4 regions of the Escherichia albertii genome follow, and region 4 is predicted to be linked to each of the others. Evidence: predicted binding sites of a transcription regulator. Region 4 holds the regulator's gene; each other region holds the start of a gene.
The links. Region 4 encodes Fur, which represses iron uptake genes when iron is present. Its sites were predicted from a motif close to ATAATAATGAGAACNACTATCAA; they were not measured.

Region 1 (8,251 bases), 1.9 Mb from region 4:
TATTGGCGGCGGCAGCGATGGTAAACACCAGCGGCAGCATCAGCACAAAGCCCACTTCATAGAACAGAGCAAAACCGACGGTAAAACCGGTCAATACTACCGCCCACTGAATATGCTTCTTACCAAATTTGGCAATCAGTGTCGTAGCGATACGTTGTGCGCCACCACAGTCTGCCAGCATTTTGCCCAGCATTGCGCCAAAACCCATGATCAGGGCAAGACTACCGAGCGTACCACCGACACCGGCTTTGATTGAGCCAATTACTTTATCCAGCGGCATACCTTGCATTAATCCGACAGCAAGCGCCACCAGGACGAGGGCGATGAAACCGTTCATTTTGAAGCGGATCATCAGGAGTAATAACAAGATTACACCGATAGCAACAATGACTAATGGCATGATTTACCTGGCCTTTAATTTGTTATGGGTAACGTCAGGTTTCTGACGACAAATCCTGGTTGTCCCAACTGAGAACAGAGATATCACGGCACCACGGCTGATGACTCCTAAAACGAATTAGTGCCGTCAGATGTTATGAGTGTGTTTGGTGCCCACGCGAATGATACGGGTAACATTACATGCTTGAGAATCGCCAGAGTGGGGTAAATTTAAATTATGAGACGCAGGTCAAATTATCGTGGGGAAATGAAGGAATTGGATTGTTGGAGTAAAACAATGACACAGGTTTCATTCAGGCCCGACAGGACGTTTTAGCGTCGTATCGGGCAGGCGACAAAAGAGGAGAAAATTTAGTAGTAAGAGTGCTCGCCGCGCTGGTGCTCGGTGAGATCGCGTACACCTTTCAGCTCAGGGAATTCGTTCAGCAATTGCTTTTCGATGCCTTCTTTCAGGGTGACGTCTACCATTGAACAACCGTTACAGCCGCCGCCAAATTGTAGAATGGCATAACCGTCTTCGGTGATTTCCATCAGCGAAACGCGACCGCCGTGGCCTGCAAGCTGCGGGTTAATCTGCGATTGCAGCATATACTCCACGCGCTCCATTAGCGGTGCGTCGTCTGCTACTTTACGCATTTTGGCATTTGGGGCTTTCAGTGTTAATTGAGAACCTAACTGGTCGGTAACGAAGTCGATCTCTGCATCTTCCAGGTATGGTGCGCTTAACTCATCAACATACGCGGTCAGCAGGTCAAATTTCAGGGCGGTGTCGGTCGCTTCTACGGCGTCCGGCGGACAATAAGAAACACCGCATTCAGCGTTAGGCGTGCCGGGATTGATCACAAATACGCGGATTTGTGTCCCTTCTTCCTGGTTTGCCAGCAGTTTGGCAAAGTGCGCTTGTGCAGCATCGGAAATACGGATCATAGTAATGGCCTAATAGTTGACTATTTTAGTTGGTTATAATACGCCCATCATCGAGGCTCTACAAGGTTCGACAAAGGCACCAGACCTGGACAGTTGCCGCACCATTGCGTAAAAGCAACTGCGCAATCTCTGCGACGGTACTTCCGGTGGTGACGACATCATCCACAATCACCATATGGAGACCTTGCACGGGCAATTCAAGGCGAAAGGCATTTTTCAGGTTGCGCTTGCGCAGGCGGGCGTTGAGAAAATGCTGAGTTGCTGTGGCTCTTGTACGCGTGACGGCTTCGCTATCCCATTGACAGTGCAGCCAGTGCGATAACGGTTGGCAAAGCAAATCGCTCTGATTAAACCCCCGTCGCCAGTGCCGATGTCGCCACAACGGTACGCTGACGAGGCGATCCGGTAGTTGCAGCCCGCTGGTCCGGCGGGCGTGTAAGACCGCCAGTAGTAACAGACGCGAAAGCGCGCTGGCGATTTCACTGCGCTGCGAAAATTTAAGCTGATGGATGAGTGGGCTTAAGGGCGGCGTATAGCTGGATACGGTGATCAGACGCTGCCACGGCGGCGGTTTTTTCAGGCAGCGGCCACAGGGGAGAGCGATGTGTGCCGTTGGTAACCCGCACTGCGGGCACAGCATTTCATGTTTATGTGCGGCATGTGAGCAGACCGAACAAATTCCCCAATGGCCTAGCGCCAGCGGCATTCGGCATAGCCAGCATAATCCAGGTACTGTTAGCATATGTTCATCCTTGTTAGTCAAAAGAGAACAATAGCGGATGAATAACATCTGGTGGCAGACCAAAGGTCAGGGGAATGTTCATCTTGTGCTGTTGCACGGATGGGGATTGAATGCCGAAGTGTGGCGTTGCATAGACGAGGAACTTAGCTCGCATTTTACGTTGCATCTTGTTGATCTCCCCGGTTTCGGGCGCAGCCAGGGATTCGGCGCCATGTCGCTTGCCGACATGGCGGAAGTCGTGCTGCAGCAGGCACCAGATAACGCCATCTGGCTGGGCTGGAGTCTGGGCGGGCTGGTGGCAAGCCAAATTGCGTTGACCCATCCTGAGCGTGTCCAGGCACTGGTCACCGTGGCGTCGTCGCCGTGCTTCAGCGCTCGCGAAGAGTGGCCGGGGATAAAACCGGATGTGCTGGCGGGCTTCCAGCAGCAGCTCAGTGAAGATTTTCAACGGACGGTGGAACGGTTCCTTGCACTACAAACCATGGGTACAGAAACGGCACGCCAGGATGCACGAGCGCTGAAGAAAACCGTGCTGGCATTACCGATGCCGGAGGTTGAAGTACTCAATGGCGGACTGGAAATTCTGAAAATGGTCGATCTCCGTCAACCGCTGAAAAATGTACAAATGCCGTTTTTGCGATTGTATGGGTATCTTGATGGTCTGGTACCGCGCAAAGTGGTGCCGATGCTGGATGAACTCTGGCCTCACAGCGAGTCATACATCTTCGCCAAAGCGGCCCATGCACCGTTTATTTCGCATCCAGACGAGTTTTGTCAACAGTTGGTGGCGTTGAAGCAGAGGGTGTAGGCAGTATTTGAAATAGCGAGGCAAAAATCTACTGACTCGTCGCAACCAACTCGTCTTCTGACCGCCCGGTAAAGTGTATGATGCCCGCAAGAGGGACTCTGGATTGCAGCATTCTTTTGGCGATATCCAGGGTTTCCATGCGTCGGTCCAATAAATAACTAATCAGGTAACCAATAAGGTATTTCATCGACCACAACACGTCGGAATAGCTTTCACGCAGATCGTCATCAATAAAACTGCTCGACTCCAGTTTGAGTGTTTTCATCCCTGCGAGACGCCTTCAGAGGAACTTATGCTCTGCTGCAAGAGTTGCATTTTTATGGAAAGCGACACGCAAAAAAGCCCGGTAGCAAACGCATACCGGGCTTTTCAAAACAGGCGATGGAACAAGGTTAACGCAATGCCCACCACTCGCGCAGACAGGCTTTGCCTTCCGGGCAGCTTTTGCAACTGCCGGAGAGACAGCCATCAGGTTCTTCCTGAATTCGCACGGCTTTGCCCATACTTTCCAGTTGTTGCAGCATGGCGTTAATCATCGGCTGCGGGGTGTTCAGCGTCTGGCTAATCTGGGCCGCGTCCATACGGCCCCGTAACGCCAGCAAATCACGCACCTGAATGAGCGAAGCCATTGCTGTGTCCTTAGTGGCAATCGCCAGTGGTGCTGGCAGCGCAGCAACTGCTTACTGATTTGCGCGTTGCCAGCAGTTCGATATCTACCCGGCTACGCGCGCGGCGCAGCAGGCCGATGACCGCGATGTTAAACAGAACAACCGCCAGAATGCACACCAGACTGTAGGTTGGGTGCTGGCTGTAGCTGGCGACCTGATAGAACAGGGTGGCGAGTGAGTAAGCGATATTCAGCCCCCACAGAATGGAGAAGCCCATCCAGCCACGGCTGGATTCACGAGCGATAGCCCCCATCACCGAGATGCACGGAACATACAGCAGGACAAAAATCAGATAACTGTATGCTGCTGCCGCGCTGCCGAATTTCTCATCCATCACGCCCATTGCCCCGGTGCCCATTTCGCCGTCGCCTTTGCTGGCTTCAATCGGGTTCGCCAGTACGCTAAGGCTGAAGGTATCTTTCAGGCTTTGCCAGGTTTCATCTACTGCGCCTGACAGCTCTTCTCCGAGGTTAAATTCTGCTGGATTGAATTCTTCATCCTGAATATTTTCCGCGGTGTAGAGGGTATTGAGCGTACCCACCACCACTTCTTTCGCCATGGCGCCCGTAAACAGGCCAACCGTTGCCTGCCAGTTATCTTCATGTACGCCAATTGGCTTGAAGACCGGGGTAATCACACGGCTGACAGAGGCCAGCGCCGAGTCGTTAATGTTGTCGACGATTTTCCCGCTCAGTGAGAAGCTGTTGAAGGCGCTAAGGAAAACGCTGACGACGATGATCACTTTACCTGCACGCAGAACAAAGCCTTTCAGGCGCTGCCAGGTCTGGATAATCAGACTTTTAACGTGCGGTACGTGGTAGACAGGCAGTTCCATCACAAACGGCGTCGCTTCGCCGCGCATGATGGTGTATTTGAGCATCAGCCCCGTCAGCACTGCCATCACAATACCGATAACGTACAGTGAGAATACCGCCAGTGCGCCATTCTGCCCGAAGAAGGCGGCCGCAAATACCGCGAAGATGGCCAGACGCGCGCCGCAGGACATAAACGGCGCCATCATGATGGTCATCAGGCGTTCACGCGGGGCATCAAGAGTTCGTGCCCCCATCACCGACGGTACGTTACAGCCAAAACCGACGATCAACGGTACAAAGGATTTTCCCGGCAAGCCCAGCGCCTGCATCAGACGGTCCATTACAAACGCCGCACGCGCCATATACCCGGAGTCCTCAAGGAAGGAGAGGAACAGGTACATCATGCCAATCTGCGGCACCAACGGCAGCACGGTGTTAATACCGCCGCCAAGCCCCTGGGCGAGGAAGATAGTCAGCCAGTCCGGGAAGTGGAGTGTGTAGCCAATCCACTGAATACCATGTACAAACAGCGCCACAGAACCGACATCAAACAGTGGCTGTAATGCGCCGCCGATGTTGATGGCAAGCAGGAACATCAGGTACATGACGAACAGGAAAATCGGCAGACCGAGGAAACGGTTAAGCACGATTTTATCCACCGCGGTAGTAAAACGGCTGGGTTCTGCCGTCAGAGTGTTGCTTACCACATCACAGATAGCTGCAATGCACTGGTAGCGAGCATCAGCAATGTGCAATGCCGGATCGTCCATTTCATTACGCAGACGGGCGAGGGCGGCATCCAGATGCTGCGACGCTTCACCGGCATAGGCACGGCTGTAAATATCGCCTTCCAGCATTTGTAGGCCCAGCCAGTGACGGTGTTTAAGCGGGATGTCAGACGGCATCACTTTTGCCAGCGCGTCAGCTTCATTGATGAGCGGCTGAGCATAATGCACCAGCTCCACATCCTCGTTGGCTTTATAGCGATCGACCGCCAGTTTCAGTGCTTCAATTCCTCGACCACGAGTGGAGACCAGTGGGATCACCGGGCAACCAAGACGTGCTGCCAGCGCATCAATGTCAATGCGAATATTTTGCTTTTCGGCAATATCGAGCATGTTTAGCGCCACAATGCACGGAATGCCGAGTTCCAGCAGTTGCAGCGTCAGGTAAAGGTTACGCTCAAGGTTTGAAGCGTCTACCACGTTAATCAGCAGATCGGCGTCGCCGCTCAAAATGTAGTGACAGGCGATTTGCTCATCCAGTGAGGTCTGCGATGAGATAGTGGTTAGAGAGTAGGTGCCTGGTAGGTCCACCAGTGTGACCTGATGATCGGTGGTGGAGAACAGCCCCTCTTTACGTTCGACGGTCACGCCAGCCCAGTTTCCCACGCGCTGACGTGCGCCAGTGAGCTGGTTAAATAAGGTGGTCTTGCCAGAGTTTGGATTACCAATTAAGCCAATGGTTAATTTTTTCATTGTTGTTATCACCGTATTAACAGGAAACAGCTTCCACTTCTAATAAGGCCAGATCTTTTTTCCGTAATACCAGGCTCACACGACGAGTTTCGATATGAATGGGGTCGCCGAGTGGCGCGACACGCACCACATTAAAAGAAGAGCCGGGTAACATGCCAAGAGAAAGCAGCTTCTGACGATATGCCGGGCTGATTTCACGGGAAAAGCCAGTGATTTTCCACGCAGTATCTGGAGTGTATTGCATAGGTGCCTACTTGTTTCTCATTAACTGGATAACTACCTCATGGGGCGTTTGACAGCGACATGAGACCAGATGATTTGCCAACGAAGGGGAGAGATTAAATAATCAACAGCACAATGATAATGAGAATGGTTTCTATCAGCAATACTTAAAATGTGTGCGAATGTTGGTTTAGATAATAATCTGACTCAATGTTGATGTGGCTCAAGGTTATATCTGGGTAGAGATATAATTCGGATAGCGAATTATTATGGCTGTTCAATGTTTTGTTAATGTTTTAATTGTTAATGTTGTGATAAATATTGACGAAATGTTGTGTGAGTTTGGCTGTGGAATAAAAATGCCGGAGATATCAGATTGCTGACAAAGTGCGTTTTGTCCTGCCAGATGCGGCATGAACGCCTTATCGAGCCTACGATTTCGCACAAATTTAAATAACAATGATTGAACCGTAGGCCCGATAAGCTTGCGCATCGGGCAAATTTACGTTTGCCCATCAGAGCGATTAACGTTTTTTCCCCATTGCCGCTGCCAGCGCATCCATCATTGCGCTATTACCGGCAGGTTGTGCATCACGACCGCGCGGTTTGGTTGCCGGGCGGTTGTTTTGCGGGCGATCGTTACCACCGCCGCGACGGACGTTGGTTTCACCTGGTTGCTCGTCCAGACGCATGGTCAGCGCGATACGTTTACGCTGAAGATCTACCTCCAGTACTTTCACCTTCACAATATCGCCCGCTTTCACCACGGTGTGCGGATCTTCCACAAACTTATTCGACAAGGAAGAGATGTGAACCAGGCCGTCCTGATGCACGCCGATATCGACAAATGCGCCAAAGTTAGTGACGTTGGTGACTGCGCCTTCCAGAATCATGCCCGGTTGTAAGTCGTTCATCGTCTCGACGCCATCAGCAAACTGGGCTGTTTTAAATTCTGGACGCGGATCGCGACCTGGCTTTTCCAGTTCTTTGATGATGTCAGTCACCGTCGGTACACCGAACTTCTCATCGGTGAAATCCGAGGCTTTCAGGTTACGCAGTTCGCTGCTGTTGCCCATCAGATCTTTCAGCGCCTGTTGCGTTGCCGCCAGAATGCGTTCCACCACCGGATAGGCTTCCGGGTGAACGGTGGAGGCGTCCAGTGGGTTATCGCCGTGGTTAATACGCAGGAAGCCCGCACACTGTTCGAAGGCTTTTGGCCCCAGACGGCTCACTTTTAACAGTTGTTGACGGTTTTTGAATAGCCCGTTCTCATCGCGCCAGGCCACGATGTTTTGCGCCATCATACGCGTCAGGCCAGCCACGCGAGTTAACAGCGGAACGGATGCCGTGTTGAGATCGACGCCAACGGCGTTTACACAATCTTCCACTACCGCATCCAGCTTGCGGGCCAGTTGCGTCTGGCTGACGTCATGCTGGTACTGACCCACGCCGATAGATTTCGGATCGATTTTTACCAGCTCTGCCAGTGGATCCTGCAAACGGCGGGCGATAGATACTGCGCCACGCAGAGAAACATCGAGATCCGGGAATTCCTGCGCCGCCAGTTCGGAAGCGGAGTAAACTGATGCGCCTGCTTCGCTGACGATCACTTTCTGCGCAGTGACTTTCGGGAACTGTTTCTGTACGTCGAGATAGAAACGTTCTGTCTCGCGGGAAGCCGTACCGTTGCCGATCGCCACCAGTTCGACATTATGCTTTTCACACAGTGCGGCAACGGTCATCGCCGCTTTTGCGGCCTGCCCGGTGTGTGGATAAATGGTATCGGTCGCCACCAGTTTGCCGGTCGCATCGACTACCGCCACTTTGACGCCGGTACGCAGACCCGGATCGAGGCCCATTGTCGCACGCAGCCCGGCAGGAGCGGCCATCAGCAGATCGTGCAGGTTACGGGCAAAAACGTTAATCGCTTCATCTTCCGCACGTTCGCGCACGGTGCCCATCAACTCGGTTTCCAGATGCATCAGCACCTTGATGCGCCAGGTCCAGCTCACCACGCCTTTGCGCCAGCTATCTGCCGGAGCATTGTTCAGGCGCAGGCCGAGGTGATCGATGATGATTTGTTCGCAATAGCTCTCTTTCGGCGGCTCGTCGAACTGCGGATCGGCATTTAGCGAAAGCTGGAGTACGCCTTCGTTACGACCACGGAACATCGCCAGCGCGCGGTGAGAAGG
Region 2 (8,251 bases), 2.2 Mb from region 4:
CTGCAACTCAATATAAAAATCGCCTCCCTGACCGCAGCTTAACGCTCTCGGCTTACTGCTCGCCTGATGAGCATTTGACTCTAACAAAAGAAACTGCAAATCCAGAACACGTTGTTGAACAAGATTGGCATAAAACGGCTGTTGTAACATTCGCCCCTGGCCGGGATCGCAGTCATAGGAAGAGAGGAAACGCGACCTGACAGTATCCCGAAAAAACGAGAACCGTTCATGAGAGGGGACATCTTGCGTCGTGATTAAGTTCTTCATCAATAACCCACTGGTATTGCCAAGAGCCATTGAGACACGTATATCCATATCGCAAGAAAAGAGCAAGATGATACTTGTTAAAATAGAAGCGAGCTCTCACTTGCCAATTTTTGCTCAGTTTTCCAATCGATAACCCGCCATGAAAAACCGCAATATCGTACTGGAGTGATTCTCACGGAAAAAATCCATCACCATTTCTTTATCCAGCCCATAACGACGCGTCAGAATGCCTGCTTTCCAGGCGCTCAGCTGGCGGTCGCCGGTTTTTTCATACATACGATGCGAGAAACCTAATACAAAACCACGCTTATAATCAGCGCAGAATTTCGCCACATTGACGGCACTGTCGGCATGTGTTGCTTCCAATCCCGCCATCAGACCTTTACCAAAATGGTTATTCATCATTCACCTCAACCGCTATATATAATTATATATAGCGATATTTTAGGCAAAGAATGGCACCATCGCACGCTATTTTTTCTGCGATTAAAAAAAGTTACCTTGTATGCAATATGTGAATTAAAAGAGATAGTTGGCAATATCTGATAAGTATTCTCTGCCTACGCAAGGTGAGTCACCAATTTGTCACCGCCAGGCGTCGGATCGTTATGGCGCCCGTTATCCCGCGAATACACATACATCTCCTGTCGTCGTCATTTTCCAGATTGCATATACTGCGGCAGCATTCACGACTCTCTCCCGACATAGCGCTTTGAGCAAAACATAAGCGACTGTTTTTTCGTCACTCTGTGAGCCAGGTGACGGGATCTCCTCTGGCGAATCGCTAAGCTAGAAATATTGTTTCGAAATTGAACGGTAGAAAGGAGATGTCATGGTCTGGTTAGCGAATCCCGAGCGTTATGGACAGATGCAGTATCGTTATTGCGGGAAAAGTGGTTTACGCCTGCCCGCGCTGTCATTGGGCTTATGGCACAATTTCGGCCACGTAAACACACTGGAAACACAGCGCGCGATACTGCGCAGAGCCTTTGATTCAGGTATCACCCACTTCGATTTAGCCAACAATTACGGACCGCCTCCAGGCAGTGCGGAAGAGAACTTTGGTCGTTTGCTACGAGAGGATTTTGCCGCTTATCGTGATGAGCTGATTATCTCCACCAAAGCAGGATACGATATGTGGCCCGGCCCATATGGCTCTGGAGGCTCGCGTAAATACCTGCTCGCCAGCCTCGATCAAAGTCTGAAACGCATGGGACTGGAATACGTTGATATTTTTTATTCTCACCGCGTTGATGAGAATACGCCAATGGAAGAAACCGCCTCAGCGCTGGCGCATGCAGTGCAAAGCGGTAAGGCGCTATATGTCGGGATCTCGTCTTACTCTCCAGAGCGCACCCAAAAAATGGTCGAGTTGCTACGCGAGTGGAAAATTCCTCTGTTAATTCATCAGCCTTCGTACAATCTACTGAATCGTTGGGTAGATAAAAGCGGTCTGCTGGATACTCTGGAAACTCATGGCGTGGGATGTATCGCCTTTACCCCTCTGGCCCAGGGATTGCTGACCGGAAAATATCTCAACGGTATTCCAGAAGATTCAAGGATGCATCGCGAAGGTCACCAAGTCCGCGGACTGACGCCGGGAATGCTTACCGAAGTCAATCTCAACAGTCTGCGGTTATTGAATGAAATGGCGCAACGGCGCGGTCAGTCGATGGCGCAAATGGCCTTAAGCTGGCTACTCAAAGATGAACGCGTCACATCAGTTCTGATTGGCGCCAGCCGCCCGGAACAGGTAGAGGAGAATGTGCAGGCGATAAATAATCTGACATTTAGCGCCGAAGAACTGGCGCAGATTGACCAACATATCGCCGATGGCGAACTGAATCTGTGGCAGGCATCATCGGACAAATAGCGCAATGATGCGGGTACGAGAGTTGTGCCCGCCAACAAGTCGTAATGATAAATCGGGCATTTGGCGATGTTGCCGTATCTGTGTGCGGCAGCGAACATTCAGGCTGAAAAAATGCCCGGCTGTGAAAAACAACCGGGCATCATCGTACGTTTAACTCTTGCCAGATGCGACATTAGCGCCTTACCCAGCCGACAAATTCGTGAAAATTCAATATATCACGATATATCTTGTAGGCCTGATAAGTGTGGCGCATCAGGCAATTATGCTTTACTTCGCTTTGGCGGTTTCTTCGCCAACCAGACCTATCTTCAGGTAACCCGCCTGATGCAACGAATCCATTACCTTCATCAACGTCTCGTAATCGACGGTCTTGTCAGCACGAAAGAAGATAGTAGTATCTTTTTTGCCTTCCGTTAACGCATTCAGCGCCGTGATCATGGTTTCATCGGTGACCGGATCATTACCGATAAACATCGATTTATCTGCCTTCACCGACAGATAAACCGGCTTTTCCGGGCGCGGCTGCGGCGTACTGGTAGAAGCAGGCAAGTTCACCTTCACATCTACCGTCGCTAATGGCGCCGCCACCATAAAGATAATCAGCAGAACCAACATCACGTCGATAAACGGCGTCACGTTGATATCGTGCATTTCGCCATTATCGTCGAGGTTTTCGTTAAGATGCATTGCCATTGAGCATTACCCTGCACGTAATTTTTGTGCGACACGTACCGGATGCGCCGCGGCGCTGGCTTCCAGATCCAGGTCACGACTTTGCAGCAACAGAACCTGCGCTGCGACATCGCCCAGCATCGCTTTAAAGCCGCCAATCTGACGTGCAAATACGTTATAGATAACGACCGCCGGAATCGCAGCCACCAGACCGATTGCCGTTGCCAACAGAGCCTCTGCGATACCCGGCGCAACCACCGCCAGGTTGGTAGTCTGCGTTTGCGCAATACCGATAAAGCTGTTCATGATGCCCCAGACCGTACCAAACAAGCCCACAAACGGCGAAATCGCACCGATGGTTGCAAGGTAGCCATTACCACGGCCCATTTGGCGACCTACTGCGGCGACCCGACGCTCAAGGCGGAAACTGGTACGCTCTTTAATACCTTCGTTATCATCGCTGCCTTCTGACAGTTCCAGCTCATTTTGCGCTTCATTGAGCAAATGCAGACTTAAGCTTTTGCTACCAAAATCAGCAGCGATATCGTTGGCCTGGTTTAAGGAGCGAGCTTCAGCCAGCATTTGCTGTTCGCGCTTAAGACGGCGCTTCTGGTTGAAGAACTCAACGCTCTTACTGAAGAAGATTGCCCAGGTGACGACGGAGGCCAAAATCAGCCCGATCATCACACACTTAACAACAATATCGGCGTGCTGATACATACCCCAGACGGAAAGATCCGTCTGCATTAAATTATTACCCACTGTGTATCTCCAGGACGCAAGTCACAAAATCTGCGCATAATAATATCAAAACGACGTCGAATTGATAGTCGTTCTCATTACTATTTGCATACTGCCGTAGCTTTGCTTTCTTTTCCTTGCGTTTACGCAGTAAAAAAGCCACCCGCATGTCATTTGCGAAAATTTTCTTCTTTGTGCCAATTCTTCAGGATGCGCATGACAACATTCATGCTAATTTAGACATCCAGACGTATAAAATCAGGCATCTCAACATGGCAGACAAACAACTTGATACTCAGCTGGTGAACGCAGGACGCAGCAAAAAATACACTCTTGGTGCGGTGAATAGCGTGATTCAGCGCGCTTCTTCGCTGGTTTTCGACAGCGTGGAAGCGAAAAAGCACGCAACACATAATCGTGCTAATGGCGAATTGTTCTATGGAAGGCGTGGAACGTTAACCCACTTCTCACTGCAAGAGGCGATGTGCGAGCTGGAAGGCGGCGCAGGATGTGTGCTGTTTCCTTGCGGTGCCGCGGCTGTTGCTAATTCCATTCTTGCCTTTGTCGAACAGGGCGATCATGTGTTGATGACCAATACCGCCTACGAACCGAGTCAGGATTTCTGTAGCAAAATCCTCAGTAAATTAGGGGTGACGACATCATGGTTTGATCCGCTGGTTGGTGCGGATATTGTTAAGCATCTACAGCCAAATACCAAAGTGGTTTTTCTGGAATCACCAGGCTCCATCACCATGGAAGTCCACGACGTTCCGGCGATTGTTGTCGCCGTGCGCCGCATGCTGCCGGACGCCATCATTATGATCGATAACACCTGGGCTGCTGGCGTACTGTTCAAAGCTCTGGATTTTGGCATTGATGTTTCCATACAGGCGGGAACAAAGTATTTGGTCGGTCACTCAGACGCGATGATCGGCACAGCGGTTTGCAATGCCCGCTGCTGGGAGCAACTGCGAGAAAATGCCTATCTGATGGGGCAGATGGTCGACGCCGATACCGCCTATATGACCAGCCGCGGCTTGCGAACGTTAGGCGTGCGTCTACGTCAACATCATGAAAGTAGCCTGAAAGTCGCCGAATGGCTGGCGGCGCATCCTCAGGTCGAACGGGTTAACCATCCAGCTCTGCCTGGAAGTAAAGGGCATGAATTCTGGAAACGAGACTTTACAGGCAGCAGCGGGCTATTCTCATTCGTGCTCAATAAAAAACTGAGTAACGAAGAGTTAGCGAACTATCTGGATAACTTCAGTTTATTCAGCATGGCTTACTCATGGGGCGGTTATGAATCGTTAATCCTCGCAAACCAGCCGGAGCATCTCGCCGCCATCCGTCCGCAAGGTAAGCTCGATTTTAGCGGTACGTTGATTCGCCTGCATATTGGTCTGGAAAACGTCGATGATTTGATTGCCGATCTGGACGCGGGCTTCGCGCGAATTGTGTAACATTGCAAGCTTTGGACAATTTTGCAGACATTTTATTGTGAAAAGTCTTAAATTGTTGCGTCCGGGATCAAGGCGTCCTGGACGATTCAGGAGTACAATAGGCAGATAAAGGCTAAAACGCTGTTCCACAGGAAAGTCCATGGCTGTTATTCAAGATATTATCACTGCGCTCTGGCAACACGACTTCACTGCACTGGCTGATCCCCATATTGTTAGCGTTGTTTACTTTGTCATGTTTGCCACGTTGTTTTTAGAAAACGGTTTGTTGCCGGCCTCATTTTTGCCAGGCGACAGCTTGTTGATACTGGCAGGTGCATTGATTGCCCAGGGGGTTATGGATTTTCTTCCAACCATCACGATCCTGACTGCCGCAGCCAGTCTGGGCTGCTGGTTAAGCTATATTCAGGGACGCTGGTTAGGCAATACTAAAACGGTGAAAGGCTGGCTGGCGCAGCTTCCGGCTAAATATCACCAGCGCGCCACTTGTATGTTTGACCGCCACGGTTTGCTGGCGCTGCTGGCGGGGCGTTTTCTCGCATTCGTGCGCACACTGCTGCCAACGATGGCGGGCATCTCCGGGCTACCAAATCGTCGATTCCAGTTTTTTAACTGGTTGAGCGGTTTGCTGTGGGTATGTGTCGTCACCAGTTTTGGCTATGCCTTAAGCATGATCCCGTTTGTTAAACGCCATGAAGATCAGGTAATGACATTCCTGATGATTCTGCCGATTGCCCTGTTAACCGCAGGTCTGCTGGGCACACTGTTTGTAGTGATTAAAAAGAAATACTGCAACGTCTGACGTTTTACTCCGTTCCCGGCCCACGGGCCGGGAACGCATCAATTCCCCTGCATCATCCGCATTCTTGCCGCATCTTCCCCTGGCGTCACGCCAAAGTAACGTTTGAACTCACGACTGAACTGCGATGCGCTCTCATACCCCACGCGCATCGCCGCCGCGCTGGCCTTCATGCCATCGTGGATAATCATCATCCGCGCCTTATGCAGACGGTAATTTTTCAGATACTGCAACGGCGAGGTACTGGTGACAGACTTAAAATTATGGTGGAACGCCGAAACGCTCATGTTGGCTTCTGCTGCCAGTTGCTCAACGCTTAAATTTTCGGTGTATTTATTCTCAATCCGTTTCAGCACACGACTTATCAGGCTGAAATGCGTCTGGCGACTTACCAGCGCCAGTAACGAACCGCCGCAAGGTCCGGTCAGCACGTAGTACAGAATTTCGCGGATAATCTGTTTACCGAGAATGCGCGCATCCAGTGGTCGCTCCATCACATCCAGTAACCGCTCTGCCGCGCATAAAATCTCTTCTGACAACGTGGCGGAGTTTATGCCGCTGGCTGCCGTTGATGGCTGAAAACGTTCATCTTCGCCAATGTCCATCAACAATTCCTGTAACTGCAACATATCGACATTAAGACGCAAGCCTGCCAACGGCACCTCCGGCGTGGCATAGGTTTCGCACTCAAACGGTAATGGTACCGTCAGCAACAGATATTCATTGGCGTCATAACGAAACACGCGCTCATTGATATAACCAACTTTATGCCCGGAAAAGAGGATTATGATGCCAGGATCGTACATCACTGGCGTACGTGCGCCAGGCGTCTCACCATACAACAAGCGCACATTGGGCAACAGTTCTGATAAATTATTTTCTTTATTTTTCAGACTATTAATTTTATCCGTCAACAGACGGCAAATTTCTTCACGTTTCATATCGCGTAATTTCTTAGGAATAATACGGCAATTTGATTGTGCGCAATTTTGTACCATTTCTCCAGCACTCTGGAGAAATAGGCAAGACATTGGCAGAAATGAGCATTGAGAGCCCCGGCGCTGGAGACCACAATAAAAAACATCAGGCAGACTGACCTCTGCACTCATATTGACCCAGTAAAGGGAGCCAAAAAATGAACAACTTTAATCTGCACACCCCAACCCGCATTCTGTTTGGTAAAGGCGCTATCGCTGGCTTACGCGAACAAATTCCTCACGATGCTCGTGTATTGATTACCTACGGCGGCGGCAGCGTGAAAAAAACAGGCGTCCTCGCTCAAGTGCTGGATGCGCTGAAAGGAATGGACGTACTGGAGTTTGGGGGTATCGAACCCAACCCGGCTTATGAAACGCTGATGAACGCCGTAAAATTGGTTCGCGAGAAAAAAGTCACTTTCCTGCTGGCCGTTGGCGGCGGTTCTGTACTGGACGGCACCAAATTTATCGCCGCTGCTGCCAACTACCCGGAAAACATCGATCCGTGGCACATCCTGCAAACGGGCGGTAAAGAGATTAAAAGCGCCATTCCAATGGGCTGCGTACTAACGCTGCCAGCGACGGGTTCAGAATCTAACGCAGGCGCAGTTATCTCCCGTAAAACCACTGGCGACAAGCAGGCGTTCCATTCTGCCCACGTTCAACCAGTATTTGCCGTGCTCGACCCGGTTTATACCTACACCCTGCCGCCGCGTCAGGTGGCTAACGGCGTAGTGGACGCCTTTGTACACACGGTGGAACAGTATGTAACCAAACCGGTTGATGCAAAAATTCAGGACCGCTTCGCAGAAGGCATTTTGCTGACGCTGATTGAAGACGGCCCGAAAGCCCTGAAAGAGCCAGAAAACTACGATGTACGCGCTAACGTCATGTGGGCGGCGACTCAGGCACTGAACGGTTTGATTGGCGCAGGCGTACCGCAGGACTGGGCAACACATATGCTGGGGCATGAACTGACGGCGATGCACGGTCTGGATCACGCGCAAACGCTGGCTATCGTCCTGCCTGCGCTGTGGAACGAAAAACGCGACGCCAAACGCGCTAAACTGTTGCAATATGCAGAACGCGTCTGGAACATCACCGAAGGTTCTGACGACGAGCGTATTGATGCCGCAATTGCCGCCACCCGCAACTTCTTCGAGCAATTAGGCGTACCGACCCACCTCTCCGACTATGGTCTGGACGGTAGCTCCATTCCGGCATTGCTGAAGAAACTGGAAGAGCACGGCATGACCCAACTGGGTGAAAATCATGACATTACGCTGGATGTCAGCCGCCGCATTTACGAAGCCGCCCGCTAAGCTTTTTACGCCTCAAACTTTCGTTTTTGGGCATTTCGTCCAGACTTAAGTTCACAACACCTCACCGGAGCCTGCTCCGGTGAGTTCATATAAAGGAGGAACGTATGGCTAATCCAACCGTTATTAAGCTACAGGATGGCAAT
Region 3 (8,251 bases), 110 kb from region 4:
ATGCTCATATACCACGTACGTCCCGGTTCGTTATAGGTATACGCGCCAGCCCCCGCGATATAGTTGGCTCCTGCCAAATCACCTGTGGTTTGGGCATTACCTGCACGCCACAAGCGTTTGTCGAACAGGTTGTCTACGCCGCCGGTCAGACTAACGTTTTTCGTCACGTCCCAGGTCGCACTCAGACCAACAATGCTGTAGGGGCTAACTTCTTTGGTTTCCGGTCCGACCGCTGGCTGGCCTTTATAGTTGTACTTCTTCGGTTGCTGTTTGCCGTACCAGGTGAAGGTTGTTTGCATCGACAAATCTTCCCGTGCCTGCCAGCTCAGCGTTGAGTTCAACGTATATTCCGGGATTATCGACAAACGATCGCCCGTGGTTTTGTTTTCACTCTTCAGCATATAAGTGATGTTGTTAGTCCACATCACTGTTTCGCTAACAGGGACGTTTAACGATCCTTCAAAGCCTTCAACCACCGCTTTCGGTACGTTATCCCATTGATAAAGATCGGTGCCTGCCGCGTTTTGCCCAACAGCCACATAGCCCGCTTCAATCTTATTGCGATAGTCGTTGCGGAACCAGGTCACACCTGCCAACCAGCCGTCGCGTTTAAACTCCAGACCAATCTCTTTGTTAATACTGGTTTCCGCTTTCAGGTCATCGTTACCCTGCAGATAGCAGCCGCCCGCGCTGGCGTAGCATCCCTGTCCTTTACTGTAGAGAATATAGTTTGGGTTAGTCTGGTACAGACTTGGTGCCTTGTAAGCTCGGGCGATCCCCATTTTGAGGGTAAAATCATCGCCTAAACCTTGCGACACGTTCAGTGCCGGACTCCAGTTATTGCCGACAATACTGTGATGATCAAAACGTAGTCCCGGCGTCACGATGGTGCTGTCGGTCAGCTCCATATTGTTTTCCGCAAACAGCGAGAATATTTCCGCTTTTGAATACGGACTACGGTCGGTAGAACTCACACCATCGATGGCTCCGCCTGTATTCTTTCCTGTCAGCGCCTGGGTGTTGGAACTGAGATCCTTCATTCGCTGCTGATTCCACTCTGTACCCAGCGTCAGCGTCTGGTTAACGAGGAAATCAATCGGCAGGTTGACTTCGCTGTGCAGCATCACATCATCGAGATCGATATCGACAAAATCCTGCGTCGCTTTTTCATTAAATTTCCCTTCGGTGCCGCCCGCAAGACCTTCCGGGATACGCGAGTTACGGGTGTGTTCGTACTGCACCCAGTTGCTGGTGGTTACGCCGTTATCCCAGCCGCCGTTCCAGGTCAGAGAGTAGTTCTGGCGATACAGACGGTTGGTTTCATCACCATATTTCGAACGTGTATAGGCGTCGGAGTTGGTGTTCTGGGTATCGCCTGCATACAGGTTGCCCTGGCGGCTGTAACCGGCTTCCAGTTCGAGCGATTGTAGTGGAGCGAAATCCCAGCGAACGACGCCGTTAATATCTTTGTTGATAACCCCTTCGCGTCCGGCAGGTAAGGTTGTGGCGTAGGTTCCGGCACGTGCGGACTGATGTCCCTGGTTAATATCCCACGCATCGGCCTGGGTTTTGTCGAGGTTGCCATATAAGCGGAAGCTGAATTCGTCACCCAACGGACCGGTCAGGCTGAAGTTGGTGCGTTTGGTCGCGCCTTCCTCTTTATGTTCTGGCGCATTGAAGTAAGCGTCCCAGGAACCGTGCCATTCGCCGTTGCCTTTTTTGGTGATGATGTTAACCACGCCGCCTGCTGCGCCGTTGCCATAACGGGCCGCCGCCGGGCCACGCAGAATTTCAATACGTTCAATCATTTCAGGCGGCACCCAGGAAGTATCACCACGGGTATCGCGCTCGCCACGCCAGCCCTGGCGCACAGAGTTACGGCTACTGACCGGTTTGCCGTCAATCAAAATCAGGGTGTTTTCTGGACCCATTCCGCGAATATCAATCTGGCGGTTGTTGCCGCGCTGACCGCTGGTGGAGTTACCGGTCAGGTTAACGCCGGGCATGGTACGGATGATTTCCGACACATCGCGAGCTACCGGGTTTTTGCGGATTTCATCTGCGGTGATGGTCGAAACGCCGGGCGCCTGCAAGTTCTGCTCGGCGGCGGTGACCACGATGGTGTCGTCGTGTGAAACGGCATTATCGCTTGTCTCTTCTGCCAGTGCTGGCAGGGCTACCCCATAAATCCCCAGATTGACCAACAAGGCCAGGGAATGAATCTTCTTGTTCATTGTTTTTTCCTGCATTTTTGCCACGAATTCCAACGGTCAAAATTGACGTAAGCTGGATTGATGTCGCCCACTACCGCGAAAGCCTTTGATCCTGAAAGGCACGCAGTGCAGTTGATTAATTAATGTTCGCGCTTGACATGGCGCGCCAATACGCTATTGCAAATGCAAATAGTTATCAATAGTATTATCAATATATTTCTGCAATCAATAAAAAAATTCACAATAAACATAAGGTTATGATGTGGCGGCGTTAAAGGTGGGAAGTGATAGCTGGTGGCTGTCGAAACATGGCCCGGAATGGCAACGTTTTGATGATAAAACTTATCAGGTGACTTTCTGGTGGCGTGATCCGCAAGGTTCTGAAGACCACTCGACGATAAAGCGCGTATGGGTCTACATCACTGGCGTGACCGATCACCATCAGAACAGCCAACCCCAGTCGATGCAGCGAATTGCAGGGACCGATGTCTGGCAGTGGACAACGCAACTCAATGCCAACTGGCGCGGCAGCTACTGCTTTATTCCCACCGAACGCGATGACATTTTTTCTGCACCATCCCCTGATCGCCTCGAATTACGCGAAGGATGGCAGCAATTATTACCTCAGGCGATAGCCGATCCGTTGAATCCGCAAAGCTGGAAAGGGGGGAGAGGGCACGCTGTTTCCGCACTCGAAATGCCGCAAGCGCTCCTGCAACCGGGTTGGGATTGCCCGCAAACGCCAGAAACGCCTGCTAAAGAAATTACCTGGAAAAGTGAACGTCTGGGAAATTCACGCCGTGTATGGATTTTTACCATCGGCGATGCAACAGCAGAAGAGCGTCCGCTGGCCGTTTTGCTCGATGGCGAATTTTGGGCGCAAAGTATGCCCGTCTGGCCTGCGCTGACTTCGCTGACCCATCGTCGGCAACTTCCTCCCGCCGTGTATGTGTTGATCGACGCCATCGACACCACGCACCGTGCCCACGAACTGCCGTGTAATGCGGATTTCTGGCTGGCAGTACAGCAAGAATTATTGCCACTGGTGAAAACCATCGCCCCTTTTAGCGATCGCGCCGATCGTACTGTTGTTGCCGGACAAAGCTTTGGGGGGCTTTCCGCGCTGTATGCCGGACTGCACTGGCCTGAACGTTTTGGCTGTGTGATAAGCCAATCGGGATCGTTCTGGTGGCCGCACCGGGGCGGGCCGCAAGAGGGCGTGTTACTTGAACAACTTAAAGCGGGTGAAGTTAGCGCCGAAGGTTTGCGTATTGTTCTGGAAGCGGGGATTCGCGAACCGCTGATCCTGCGGGCTAATCAGGCGCTGTATACGCAATTACAAGCTACAAAAGAATCCATTTTCTGGCGTCAGGTTGACGGCGGACATGATGCGCTTTGTTGGCGCGGCGGGCTGATGCAGGGGCTCATTGACCTCTGGCAACCGCTTTCCTATGACAGGAGTTGAATATGGCATTCAGTAATCCCTTTGATGACCCACAGGGGGCGTTTTACATTTTGCGCAACGCACAGGGGCAATTCAGCCTGTGGCCGCAATCGTGCGTATTACCAGCGGGCTGGGAGGTCGTTTGTGAACCTCAGTCGCAAGAATTCTGCCAGCAGTGGCTGGAAGCCCACTGGCGTACTCTGACGCCCGCGAATTTTACCCAGCCGCAGGAGGTGCAATGAGCCAGCATTTACCTTTAGTCGCCGCACAACCCGGCATCTGGATGGCAGAAAAACTGTCGGATTTACCCTCTGCCTGGAGCGTGGCGCATTACGTTGAGTTAACCGGAGATGTTGATGTGCCATTACTGGCCCGCGCGGTGGTTGCCGGGTTAGCGCAAGCAGATACGCTGAGGATGCGTTTTACGGAAGATAACGGCGAAGTCTGGCAATGGGTCGATGATGCGCAGACGTTCGAACTGCCAGAAATTATCGACCTGCGAACCAACATTGATCCGCACGGTACTGCGCGGGCATTAATGCAGGCGGATTTGCAACAAGATCTGCGCGTCGATAGTGGAAAACCACTGGTCTTTCATCAACTGATACAGGTGGAGGATAATCGTTGGTACTGGTATCAACGTTATCACCATTTGCTGGTCGATGGCTTCAGTTTCCCGGCCATTACCCGTCAGATAGCCAACATTTATTGCGCCTGGCTGCGTGGCGAACCTACGCCTGCGTCGCCGTTTACTTCTTTCACTGATGTAGTGGAAGAGTACCAGCAATATCGCGAAAGCGAAGCCTGGCAGCGTGATGCGACTTTCTGGGCGGATCAACGTCGTCAACTACCGCCGCCAGCGTCACTTTCGCCTGCACCTTTACCGGGGCGCAGTGCCTCGGCAGATATTCTGCGCCTGAAACTGGAATTTACCGACGGGGAATTCCGCCAACTGGCAGCGCAACTTCCGACCGTACAACGTACCGATTTAGCTCTCGCGCTGGCGGCATTGTGGCTGGGGCGATTGTGCAACCGCATGGACTATGCCGCCGGATTTATCTTTATGCGCCGTATGGGCTCGGCGGCGTTGACGGCTACCGGACCGGTGCTCAATGTTTTGCCATTGGGGATTCACATCGAAGCGCGAGAAACGTTGCCGCAACTGGCAACCCGCCTGGCGGCTCAACTGAAAAAAATGCGTCGTCATCAACGCTACGATGCCGAACAGATTGTCCGTGACAGCGGGCGAGCGGCAGGAGAGGAACCTCTGTTCGGTCCGGTACTCAATATCAAGGTGTTTGATTATCAACTGGATATTCCGGGCGTGCAGGCGCAAACCCACACTCTGGCAACCGGTCCGGTTAATGATCTTGAACTGGCCCTGTTCCCGGATGAAAACGGTGATTTGAGTATTGAGATCCTCGCCAATAAACAGCGTTACGATGAGCCAACGTTAATTCAGCACGCTGAACGCCTGAAAATGCTGATCGCCCAGTTCGCCGCGACCCCGGCGCTGTTGTGTGGTGATGTCGATATTATGCTGCCAGACGAATATGACCAGTTGGCGCAGATCAACGCCACTCAGGTTGAGATTCCAGAAACCACGCTGAGCGCGCTGGTGGCGGAACAAGCGGCAAAAACGCCGGATGCTCCGGCACTGGCAGATGCGCATTACCAGTTTAGCTATCGGGAAATGCGCGAACAGGTGGTGGCGCTGGCGAATTTACTGCGTGAGCGTGGCGTAAAACCTGGCGACAGTGTGGCAGTGGCGTTGCCGCGCTCGGTCTTTTTGACTTTGGCGCTGCACGCCATTGTTGAAGCAGGGGCCGCCTGGTTACCGCTGGATACGGGCTACCCGGACGATCGCCTGAAAATGATGCTGGAAGATGCGCGTCCGTCGCTGTTAATTACCACTGACGAGCAACTACCTCGTTTTCGCGATATCCCCAATTTAACCAGTCTTTGCTATAACGCCCCGCTTACCCCACAGGGCAGCGCGCCGCTGCAACTTTCACAACCGTACCACACGGCTTATATCATCTTCACCTCTGGCTCCACCGGCAGGCCGAAAGGCGTGATGGTCGGGCAGAAGGCCATCGTTAACCGCCTGTTATGGATGCAAAACCACTACTCGCTCACAGGCGAAGATGTCGTTGCTCAAAAAACACCGTGTAGTTTTGATGTCTCGGTATGGGAGTTTTTCTGGCCGTTTATTGCCGGGGCGAAACTGGTCATGGCCGCGCCGGAAGCGCACCGCGATCCTCTCGCTATGCAGCAATTCTTTGCCGAATATGGCGTAACGACCACGCACTTTGTTCCCTCAATGCTGGCGGCGTTTGTTGCTTCGCTGACGCCAGAAACCGCTCGCCAATGTTGCGCGACGTTGAAACAGGTGTTCTGTAGTGGTGAAGCGTTACCGACCGATTTATGCCGTGAATGGCAACAGTTAACCAACGCGCCATTACATAACCTGTATGGTCCGACGGAAGCGGCGGTAGATGTCAGTTGGCATCCGGCCTTTGGTGCTGAACTGGCGGCGGTACGCGGCAGCAGTGTGCCGATTGGTTATCCTGTGTGGAATACGGGTTTGCGTATTCTTGATGCGATGATGCATCCAGTGCCGCCGGGTGTGGCAGGTGACCTCTATCTCACCGGCATTCAACTGGCGCAGGGCTACCTTGGGCGCCCCGATCTGACAGCAAGCCGCTTTATTGCCGATCCGTTCGCTCCAGGTGAGCGGATGTACCGTACCGGGGACGTGGCGCGCTGGCTGGAAAATGGCGCGGTGGAGTACCTCGGGCGCAGTGACGATCAGCTAAAAATTCGCGGTCAGCGGATTGAACTGGGCGAAATCGACCGCGTGATGCAGGCGTTGCCAGATGTTGAACAGGCCGTTACCCACGCTTGTGTCATTAACCAGGCGGCAGCCACTGGTGGTGATGCGCGCCAGTTGGTAGGGTATCTGGTGTCGCAATCCGGTTTGCCGCTGGATATTCCGGCGTTGCAGGCGCAGCTTCGCGAAACGCTGCCGCCGCATATGGTGCCGGTAGTGCTGCTGCAACTTCCACAGTTGCCGCTTAGCGCTAATGGTAAGCTGGATCGCAAAGCGTTACCGTTGCCGGAACTGAAAGCACAAACGCCGGGACGTGCGCCGAAAGCGGGCAGTGAAACGATTATCGCCGGGGCGTTCTCGTCATTACTGGGTTGTGACGTGCAGGACGCTGATGCTGATTTCTTCGCTCTTGGCGGTCATTCACTACTGGCAATGAAACTGGCGGCACAGCTTAGCCGACAGTTTGCCCGTCAGGTGACGCCGGGGCAGGTGATGGTGGCGTCAACGGTGGCAAAACTGGCAACAGTTATTGATGGTGAAGAGGAGAGTGCCCACCGTCTGGGATTTGAAACGCTCCTGCCATTGCGTGAAAGCAAGGGGCCGACGCTGTTTTGTTTCCATCCGGCGTCCGGTTTTGCCTGGCAGTTTAGCGTGCTCTCGCGTTATCTCGATCCACAATGGTCGATTATTGGCATTCAGTCGCCGCGTCCCAATGGTCTCATGCAAACTGCGACGAATCTGGATGAAGTATGCGAAGGGCATCTTGCAACGTTGCTGCAACAACAGCCACACGGCCCTTATTACCTGCTGGGATATTCGTTGGGTGGCTCGCTGGCGCTGGGAATTGCGGCGCGGTTGCGTGCTCGTGGCGAACAGGTGGCATTTCTTGGCTTGCTGGATACCTGGCCGCCGGAAACGCAAAACTGGCACGAAAAAGAAGCTAACGGTCTGGACCCGGAGGTCCTGGCGGAAATTAACCGTGAGCGCGAGGCGTTTCTTGCCGCTCAGCAGGACTATGCCTCCACAGAACTGTTCACTACCATTGAAGGTAATTACGCGGATGCTGTGCGCCTGCTAACAACGGCCCATAGCGTACCATTTGATGGCAAAGCAACGTTGTTTGTTGCCGAGCGTACGGTTCAGGAAGGCGTGAATCCCGAACGTGTCTGGGCGCCGTGGATTGCAGAGTTGGATATTTATCCTCAGGACTGTGCACACGTTGATATTATCTCAGCAGTGGCGTTTGAAAAAATTGGTCCAATTATTCGCGCAGCGCTGAATAAATAATGTGATATTGCTTGCAAACCCATAATCATAATAAATGATTATGGGTTTTGTTATTTGTTAAATTTATAATTAAAGGGGTGTTTGTCTGGAAATATTCTTAATATTGCATTCAGTGAGAGGAATTTACAAAGTTCAGCTTCGGATAATTCTCACCAACTGATAAAGTGTGCGCCGTGGAGATTTACCCCTATTGGACTCATTTTCAGGTTATACCGCATGTCAACACTGAATATTAAGCAGGAAAGCGACTCTCATTTTTCCGATTATCATCTGACGCCGCCCAGTAATAATGAAATTGATTTACTGAATCTTATCGATGTTTTGTGGCACGCCAAAAAACAGGTTATTGCTGTAGTTTTTGCCTTTGCCTGTGCAGGCTTACTGGTTTCTTTTCTTTTGCCGCAAAAATGGACCAGCTCAGCGGTCATCACCCCCGCAGAACCCATTCAGTGGCAGGATCTGGAGAAAACCTTC
Region 4 (8,251 bases):
GTAAAGCATTCCAGTTTGAGCGTGAAGGTTACTTCTGCCTCGACAGTCGCCATTCCACTACGGAGAAACCGGTATTTAACCGCACCGTGGGTCTGCGTGATACCTGGGCGAAAGTCGGCATGTAATTTGAAGTATTCATAGGCCGGATAGGGCGTTTACGCCGTATCCGGCATGAACAAAACGCACTTTATCAACAATCCAAAACGCCGCGTTCTGCGGCGTTTTCTCTATTTTTCCTCGCAAATTAATACCGTGTCGTTATTTATTCATAAATAAAATTAGCAACTAATGATATATACATGTTGAAAATGTTATTGCCTTAATTCAACGTAAATCCTCGTATTTCCCTCTATATACTTTTTTATAACGAACTTAAGCCTTGTAACAAAAAACATCAAAATATGTGCGGTTGCTCATGTTCTTACATTCTCGTTACAGAAAGAGATTGATAATTCGCGTCGCGAAAAATAGTCTGTCCCTGTAGTCGGCGAGACCTTTCTCAACGCTACTTTTTTAATTTTTATTTTTTTCGCTGTTCACCTTTGGTGCAGCAATTTATACGTCAAAGAGGATTAACCCATGCGTACGTTTAGTGGCAAACGTAGTACGCTGGCGCTGGCTATTGCCGGTGTTACAGCAATGTCGGGCTTTGTGGCAATGCCAGAGGCTCGCGCCGAAGGATTCTTCGAAGATTCAACCTTAACCGGCGGTATCTATTACTGGCAGCGTGAACGTGACCGTAAAGATGTTACCGACGGCGACAAATACAAAACCAACCTTTCTCACTCCACCTGGAACGCTAATCTCGATTTTCAGTCTGGCTATGCCGCTGATATGTTCGGTCTGGATATTGCCGCGTTTACAGCGATTGAAATGGCGGAAAACGGCGACAGCTCTCACCCGAACGAAATCGCGTTTTCAAAAAGTAATAAAGCCTATGACGAAGACTGGTCCGGCGATAAAAGCGGTATAAGTCTGTATAAAGCGGCGGCTAAATTTAAATACGGTCCGGTGTGGGCGAGGGCAGGTTACATTCAGCCAACTGGTCAAACGCTGTTAGCGCCGCACTGGAGTTTTATGCCAGGCACCTATCAGGGGGCGGAAGCTGGGGCTAATTTTGATTATGGCGATGCTGGTGCGTTGAGTTTCTCTTACATGTGGACCAACGAATATAAAGCGCCGTGGCATCTGGAAATGGATGAGTTTTATCAGAACGATAAAACCACCAAAGTCGACTATCTGCACTCCCTTGGCGCGAAGTACGACTTCAAAAATAATTTCGTACTGGAAGCGGCGTTTGGTCAGGCGGAAGGCTATATCGATCAGTATTTTGCTAAAGCCAGCTACAAATTTGATATCGCCGGTAGCCCGTTAACCACCAGCTACCAGTTCTACGGTACACGCGACAAAGTTGACGATCGCAGCGTCAACGATCTTTATGACGGTACAGCATGGTTGCAGGCGTTGACCTTTGGCTACCGGGCGGCTGATGTCGTCGATTTACGTCTGGAAGGCACCTGGGTTAAAGCCGACGGTCAGCAGGGATACTTCCTGCAACGTATGACTCCAACCTATGCTTCCTCTAATGGTCGCCTGGATATCTGGTGGGATAACCGTTCTGACTTTAACGCCAACGGTGAAAAAGCGGTCTTCTTCGGCGCGATGTATGACCTGAAAAACTGGAATCTTCCTGGCTTCGCCATCGGCGCTTCTTATGTTTACGCATGGGATGCTAAACCCGCGACCTGGCAGAGTAACCCGGATGCGTACTACGACAAGAACCGGACTATTGAAGAGTCTGCGTACAGCCTGGATGCGGTCTACACCATTCAGGACGGTCGAGCCAAAGGCACGATGTTCAAACTGCACTTCACCGAATACGACAACCACTCCGACATCCCAAGTTGGGGTGGTGGTTACGGCAACATCTTCCAGGATGAGCGTGACGTGAAATTTATGGTGATCGCACCGTTCACTATCTTCTGATGCCAGACGCGGCAGGCATTTTGCCTGCCGCCCGTTTGAGGAGTTCGCTATGAAAAAATTAATTCTCATCGCCATAATGGCATCGGGGCTGGTGGCCTGCGCGCAGTCGACAGCACCAAAGGAAGATAGCCATCTGAAAGAAGCTTACAGCGCCTGTATCAATACCGCGCAAGGTTCGCCGGAAAAAATTGAAGCCTGTCAGAGCGTGTTAAACGTACTGAAGAAAGAGAAACAACATCAACAGTTTGCCGAACAAGAAAGTGTTCGCGTGCTGGATTATCAGCAGTGCATTCAGGCAACGCAAACCGGTAATGACCAGGCGGTGAAAGCCGATTGCGATAAGGTCTGGCAGGAAATTCGCAGTAATAACGCTACGCAGTAAAAACTGAAAAGCGAGGGCTGTCACTCTCGCTTTTTCTTGTTTCCCTTGTATCAAAAAGCCAACCCGCAGGTTGGCTTTTCTCGTTCGTTCAGGCTGGCTTATTTGCCTTCGTGCGCATGCTCATCTTCGCGGCAATCGCCTTCGGCGCAGTGACCGTAAAGATAGAGGCTATGGTTAGTCAGGCGAATGCCATGTTTCGCGGCGATTTCACGTTGACGCGCTTCGATGGAATCATCACTAAATTCGATAACCTTGCCGCAGTCGAGGCAGATCAGGTGATCGTGGTGGTGTTGCTGGGTCAGTTCAAATACGGATTTGCCGCCTTCAAAATTGTGGCGGGTGACGATACCTGCGTCGTCAAACTGGTTCAGTACGCGGTATACCGTAGCCAGACCAATTTCTTCACCCATATCGATCAGACGTTTGTACAAATCTTCCGCACTGACGTGATGGTTGTCCGGCTCCTGAAGAACTTCCAGGATTTTCAAGCGTGGAAGCGTTACTTTCAGGCCAGCTTTCTTTAGGGCGGTATTGTTATCAGTCATGCGGAATCTGTCCTGTTACTAAGCGGTTCACTTCATTAGAAGAAGTGACAGAATTTGCTCTTGAGATAATGCGTATCATTATAGAATTGCCACGCCTAAATGAAAACTACAAGTCCCTGGCAAATATTGTTAATAAAAACGTGGCACAGCTTACACTTATATCGGCAAGGCCACTTGAATACCGGGACATTGTACAGGTACAACGGCAAAAGTTACAAATTTGTAGCAATTATTTCGATTGGCATTACCTATTAATACGGCGTAGATATTGGTCTACGCCGCATCACATCAGGCATTGATAATTTCGTCGAGATGTAACTCTTCAGAAATTTGTTTTACCCATTTTTCTACGCGCTCGGCGGTCAGTTCCGGTTGACGGTCTTCGTCGATAGCCAGACCGACGAAGTGGTCATCATCTACCAGACCTTTCGATGCTTCGAAATGGTAGCCGGCAGTTGGCCAGTGACCGACGATAGTCGCGCCGCGCGGTTCGATGATGTCGCGGATGGTGCCTAACGCATCGCAGAAATATTCTGCGTAATCTTCCTGGTCGCCACAACCAAACAGCGCAACCAGTTTACCATTGAAATCAATCTCTTCGAGAGTTGGGAAAAAATCGTCCCAGTCACATTGCGCTTCGCCGTAGTACCAGGTTGGAATGCCCAGCAGCAGAATGTCATACGCTTCCAGATCTTCTTTGCTGCTTTTTGCAATGTCATGGACATCGGCAACGTCTTTACCAAGCTGTTTTTGAATCATTTTTGCGATATTTTCGGTATTACCGGTGTCGCTGCCGAAAAAGATGCCAGTGATAGCCATGAGTGAAATAACCTCTTGAAACTTATTGAAATGGGGGTGGTAAATTGCCCACGGATAAAGGCAATCATAGCAGAACAGGCAGTCTTGCGGAATCAGCAAACTTGCAGGACTGCACACTGTGCTACACGAAAATGGAAATTTAAACGATGCCCTGGCTGCGCAGCGCTGCCAACTGCTGCATCAATATCTCTTCGATCAGTTCGCTACGACTCATATTACGCGATTCTGCCAGCTCGTTCAGCGCCTCGACAGCCTCCGTGTTCAGCTTCAGTTCGACACGCTTAAGACCACGTACTTTGTCGCGTTTTAGCTGGTTGCGCTTATTAATACGCAGCTGTTCATCGCGCGAAAGCGGATTGGTTTTCGGTCGTCCCGGTCGACGCTCGTGCGCGAACAGATCTAATGTCGTACGGTCCGTTTGTTCTTTGGCCATGATCTTGGTGACTTCGGGGGAAACAATCAGCCAGGCGCTTGCCCGGATGGATAGCGCGCCATAATACAACAGCGTGAGGAGTCTCGCCAACGCCCACGCGCGGAAAGCCGCGCGGGCGCTGGGTTTTTAATCAGTTATGCTAATCATTGAGATAGCGACGGATGGCGCGCAACACCGCATCCGGTTTTTCTGCGTGTACCCAGTGACCCGCGCCTGCAATCACATGCGCCCGTGCCTGTGGAAATTGTGCCAGTAAATCAGCTCGATACTGTTCGGTGACATACGGCGAGTTGCCGCCAGGAATAAACAGCGCAGGGTGGTCCCACGCCGGAATTTTCTCCCAGCCAACAATATGTGGATATTGATCCCACAGTACCGGCACATTAAAGCGCCATTCGCCATCAACGTAAGATTTCAGCAGAAACTGAATGACTCCTTCTTCATTCAGATGCTGGCGCATCACTGCCGCTGCCTGCTGGCGTGTTTGCGCGTCGGATTCACTGACCGCATTGATGGCCGCGAAAATCTCATCGTGACGGCGTACGTGATAGTTGACCGGCGCGATATCAATCGCCACCAGTTTATCGATGCGATCGGGAGCCAGTGCAGTGAGCGCCATTACCGCTTTACCGCCCATTGAGTGACCAATAAATGTCGCCTTATCGATCTGCAACGCATCCAGGGTATCAACAAGATCCTGGGCCATCGCCGGGTAATTCATCACCGGATCTCTCAGCGAAAGACCATGGTTACGCATATCAACCTGGATGATATTGTGATCGTCTATCAGATCGCGAGCCAGTACGCCAAGATTGTCGAGGCTGCCAAACAGGCCATGGACGAGGACAATGGGAGAATTATTGTGCTGGTTTTGTGCAGTTTGCGCGCGGATATTCAATTTCATGGCAAAGTTCTTTTTTTCGCTCTGTCGGGTTAGGGTATTATGTTGACCATTGTGCCACAGGGCTGCAACAAATACGGGTTACTCCGATTTTTTCTGCATGCCAGGCTTGACGCTATCCGCTGCCGGGATTTATTCGTATACTCCCGGCAACTTGTATTCAGCTAAGACACCGCACTGGATTAAGATGAAAACGATTGAAGTTGATGATGAACTCTATAGCTATATTGCCAGCCACACTAAGCATATCGGCGAGAGCGCATCCGACATTTTACGGCGCATGTTGAAATTTTCCGCCGCATCACAGCCTGTTGCTCCGGTGACGAAAGAGGTTCGCGTTGCGTCACCTGCTATCGTCGAAGCGAAGCCGGTCAAAACGATTAAAGATAAAGTTCGCGCCATGCGTGAACTTCTGCTTTCGGACGAATACGCCGAGCAAAAACGCGCGGTAAATCGCTTTATGCTGCTGTTGTCTACACTATATTCTCTTGACGCCCAGGCGTTTGCCGAAGCAACGGAGTCGTTGCATGGCCGCACGCGCGTTTACTTTGCGGCAGATGAGCAAACGCTACTGAAAAATGGTAATCAGACCAAACCGAAACACGTGGCAGGCACGCCGTATTGGGTGATCACCAACACGAACACTGGCCGTAAATGCAGCATGATCGAACATATCATGCAGTCGATGCAATTCCCGGCGGAATTGATTGAGAAGGTTTGCGGGACAATTTAAAACAACGTTGCAGACAAAGGACAAAGCAATGGCAATCCACAATCGTGCAGGCCAACCTGCACAACAGAGTGATTTGATTAATGTCGCCCAACTGACGGCGCAATACTATGTACTGAAACCAGAAGCAGGGAATGCTGAACACGCGGTGAAATTCGGGACCTCCGGTCACCGTGGCAGTGCAGCGCGCCATAGCTTTAACGAGCCGCACATTCTGGCGATAGCCCAGGCGATTGCCGAAGAACGTGCGAAAAACGGCATCACTGGCCCTTGCTACGTGGGTAAAGATACCCATGCTCTGTCTGAACCTGCGTTCATTTCCGTCCTGGAAGTACTGGCAGCAAACGGTGTTGATGTCATTGTGCAGGAAAACAATGGCTTTACACCGACGCCTGCCGTTTCCAATGCCATTCTGGTTCACAACAAAAAAGGTGGCCCACTGGCAGATGGTATTGTGATTACGCCGTCCCATAACCCGCCGGAAGATGGTGGTATCAAATACAACCCGCCAAATGGCGGTCCGGCTGATACCAACGTCACCAAAGTGGTGGAAGACAGAGCCAACGCACTGCTGGCGGACGGCCTGAAAGGCGTGAAGCGTATCTCCCTCGACGAAGCGATGGCGTCCGGTCATGTGAGAGAACAGGATCTGGTGCAGCCATTTGTGGAAGGCCTGGCGGATATCGTTGATATGGCCGCGATTCAGAAAGCAGGTTTAACGCTGGGTGTCGATCCGCTGGGGGGGTCCGGTATCGAATACTGGAAACGTATTGGCGAGTATTACAATCTCAACCTGACCATCGTTAACGATCAGGTTGATCAAACCTTCCGCTTTATGCACCTCGACAAAGATGGCGCGATCCGTATGGATTGCTCCTCTGAATGTGCGATGGCGGGCCTGCTGGCGCTGCGTGATAAGTTCGATCTGGCGTTTGCTAACGACCCGGATTATGACCGTCACGGTATTGTCACTCCGGCTGGGTTGATGAACCCGAACCATTATCTGGCGGTGGCGATCAACTACCTGTTCCAGCATCGTCCGCAGTGGGGCAAAGATGTTGCCGTCGGTAAAACACTGGTTTCTTCCGCGATGATCGACCGTGTGGTTAACGATTTGGGCCGCAAACTGGTAGAAGTACCGGTAGGCTTCAAATGGTTTGTTGATGGCCTGTTCGACGGTAGTTTCGGCTTTGGCGGCGAAGAGAGCGCGGGTGCTTCCTTCCTGCGTTTCGACGGTACGCCGTGGTCGACCGATAAAGACGGCATCATCATGTGTCTGCTGGCGGCGGAAATTACCGCAGTCACTGGTAAGAACCCGCAGGAACACTACAACGAACTGGCAAAACGCTTTGGTGCGCCGAGCTACAACCGTTTGCAGGCAGCGGCAACCTCCGCACAGAAAGCGGCACTGTCTAAGCTGTCGCCGGAAATGGTAAGCGCCAGCACTCTGGCTGGCGACCCGATCACCGCGCGTCTGACCGCAGCACCGGGCAACGGTGCTTCTATTGGCGGTCTGAAAGTGATGACAGACAACGGCTGGTTCGCCGCGCGTCCGTCAGGCACGGAAGACGCATATAAGATCTACTGCGAAAGCTTCCTCGGTGAAGAACATCGCAAGCAGATCGAGAAAGAAGCGGTTGAGATTGTTAGCGAAGTTCTGAAAAACGCGTAATTGCGTAAAGTAATAAAAAAGGGCGATCATTCGATCGCCCTTTTTTGCTTCACTTTATTAACCGTGTTTATTTTTCAGTTCAAAACGTGGTGATACCAGGCCATACAGCGTCCAGCCGAGGAAGGTCACGATGGAGCCATACAACATGGCTTCTTCCCCGGAGGAGTAGAGCGCATAGAAGCTGTACATTGCGCCAACAAAGGCAACAAAGTTAGCCACTTTCGCTTTAGCTGCCGGAACATTAGCTGCCTTCTGAATGATCACCAGTGCCGCCATCGACAGAATATACGGGATGATATTGGTCACCACAGCCAGATTAACCAGTACGTTGAACTGACTGTTCAACGACGGGCTAATCGTCATCAGCGCCAAACCAGTCTGGATAATCACAATGGTCAACATTCCCTGAACAGGTGCGTCCACTTTTGTTACACGAGAGAAGATTTTTGGAAAGTATCCCTCATCGGCGGAAGATTTAAACACCTGAGCAATGGTGAATTGCCATCCAAGCAGCGAACCGCAGCAGGACATCACCATCAGCGCCATAATCACTTTACCGACTACCGGTGTGAACATTTGCGCGAAGGCCAGACCAAACGGCGCGGTTGAATTTGCCAGTTCCATATTTGGCACAATCCCGGCAATTACGTTGGTGGAAACGATATAAATTACCGCCGCACCTAATGTACCGCCGAGTACCGCGATCGGCACGTTACGTTCCGGGTTTTCCACCACGTCGGCATTCGCACACGCCGACTCCAGACCAAGAAATGCCCACAGCGT

Region 1: the regulator Fur is predicted to act here: its motif matches at 6,195-6,217, upstream of feoA (ferrous iron transporter A).
Region 2: the regulator Fur is predicted to act here: its motif matches at 3,636-3,658, upstream of exbB (tol-pal system-associated acyl-CoA thioesterase).
Region 3: the regulator Fur is predicted to act here: its motif matches at 2,397-2,419, upstream of fes (enterochelin esterase).

What each region holds. Positions count from the first base shown of each region.
Region 1 covers NZ_CP117568.1:2,536,986-2,545,236, reverse strand. Annotated here, with positions in the region: gene gntT (gluconate transporter) at 1-400, opposite strand, end outside; gene nfuA (Fe-S biogenesis protein NfuA) at 751-1,326, opposite strand; gene gntX (DNA utilization protein GntX) at 1,385-2,068, opposite strand; gene bioH (pimeloyl-ACP methyl ester esterase BioH) at 2,106-2,876, shown strand; partial or broken gene PS053_RS23170 (Rpn family recombination-promoting nuclease/putative transposase) at 2,980-3,150, opposite strand; gene feoC ([Fe-S]-dependent transcriptional repressor FeoC) at 3,269-3,505, opposite strand; gene feoB (Fe(2+) transporter permease subunit FeoB) at 3,516-5,837, opposite strand; gene feoA (ferrous iron transporter A) at 5,854-6,081, opposite strand; gene PS053_RS12415 (Tex family protein) at 6,584-8,251, opposite strand, start outside.
Region 2 covers NZ_CP117568.1:2,160,365-2,168,615, forward strand. Annotated here, with positions in the region: gene PS053_RS10450 (helix-turn-helix domain-containing protein) at 1-150, opposite strand, end outside; gene PS053_RS10455 (DUF2623 family protein) at 382-669, opposite strand; gene gpr (L-glyceraldehyde 3-phosphate reductase) at 1,100-2,140, shown strand; gene exbD (TonB system transport protein ExbD) at 2,408-2,833, opposite strand; gene exbB (tol-pal system-associated acyl-CoA thioesterase) at 2,840-3,574, opposite strand; gene metC (cystathionine beta-lyase) at 3,826-5,013, shown strand; gene yghB (DedA family general envelope maintenance protein YghB) at 5,153-5,812, shown strand; gene yqhC (DNA-binding transcriptional regulator YqhC) at 5,851-6,750, opposite strand; gene yqhD (alcohol dehydrogenase) at 6,945-8,108, shown strand; gene dkgA (2,5-didehydrogluconate reductase DkgA) at 8,213-8,251, shown strand, end outside.
Region 3 covers NZ_CP117568.1:4,287,568-4,295,818, forward strand. Annotated here, with positions in the region: gene fepA (siderophore enterobactin receptor FepA) at 1-2,234, opposite strand, end outside; gene fes (enterochelin esterase) at 2,476-3,678, shown strand; gene PS053_RS20645 (MbtH family protein) at 3,681-3,899, shown strand; gene entF (enterobactin non-ribosomal peptide synthetase EntF) at 3,896-7,777, shown strand; gene wzz(fepE) (LPS O-antigen length regulator Wzz(fepE)) at 7,994-8,251, shown strand, end outside.
Region 4 covers NZ_CP117568.1:4,395,276-4,403,526, forward strand. Annotated here, with positions in the region: gene glnS (glutamine--tRNA ligase) at 1-125, shown strand, start outside; gene chiP (chitoporin ChiP) at 580-1,986, shown strand; gene PS053_RS21150 (ChiQ/YbfN family lipoprotein) at 2,036-2,368, shown strand; gene fur (ferric iron uptake transcriptional regulator) at 2,467-2,913, opposite strand; gene uof (fur leader peptide) at 2,906-2,992, opposite strand; gene fldA (flavodoxin FldA) at 3,202-3,732, opposite strand; gene ybfE (LexA regulated protein) at 3,872-4,165, opposite strand; gene ybfF (esterase) at 4,305-5,069, opposite strand; gene seqA (replication initiation negative regulator SeqA) at 5,254-5,799, shown strand; gene pgm (phosphoglucomutase (alpha-D-glucose-1,6-bisphosphate-dependent)) at 5,828-7,468, shown strand; gene potE (putrescine-ornithine antiporter) at 7,526-8,251, opposite strand, start outside.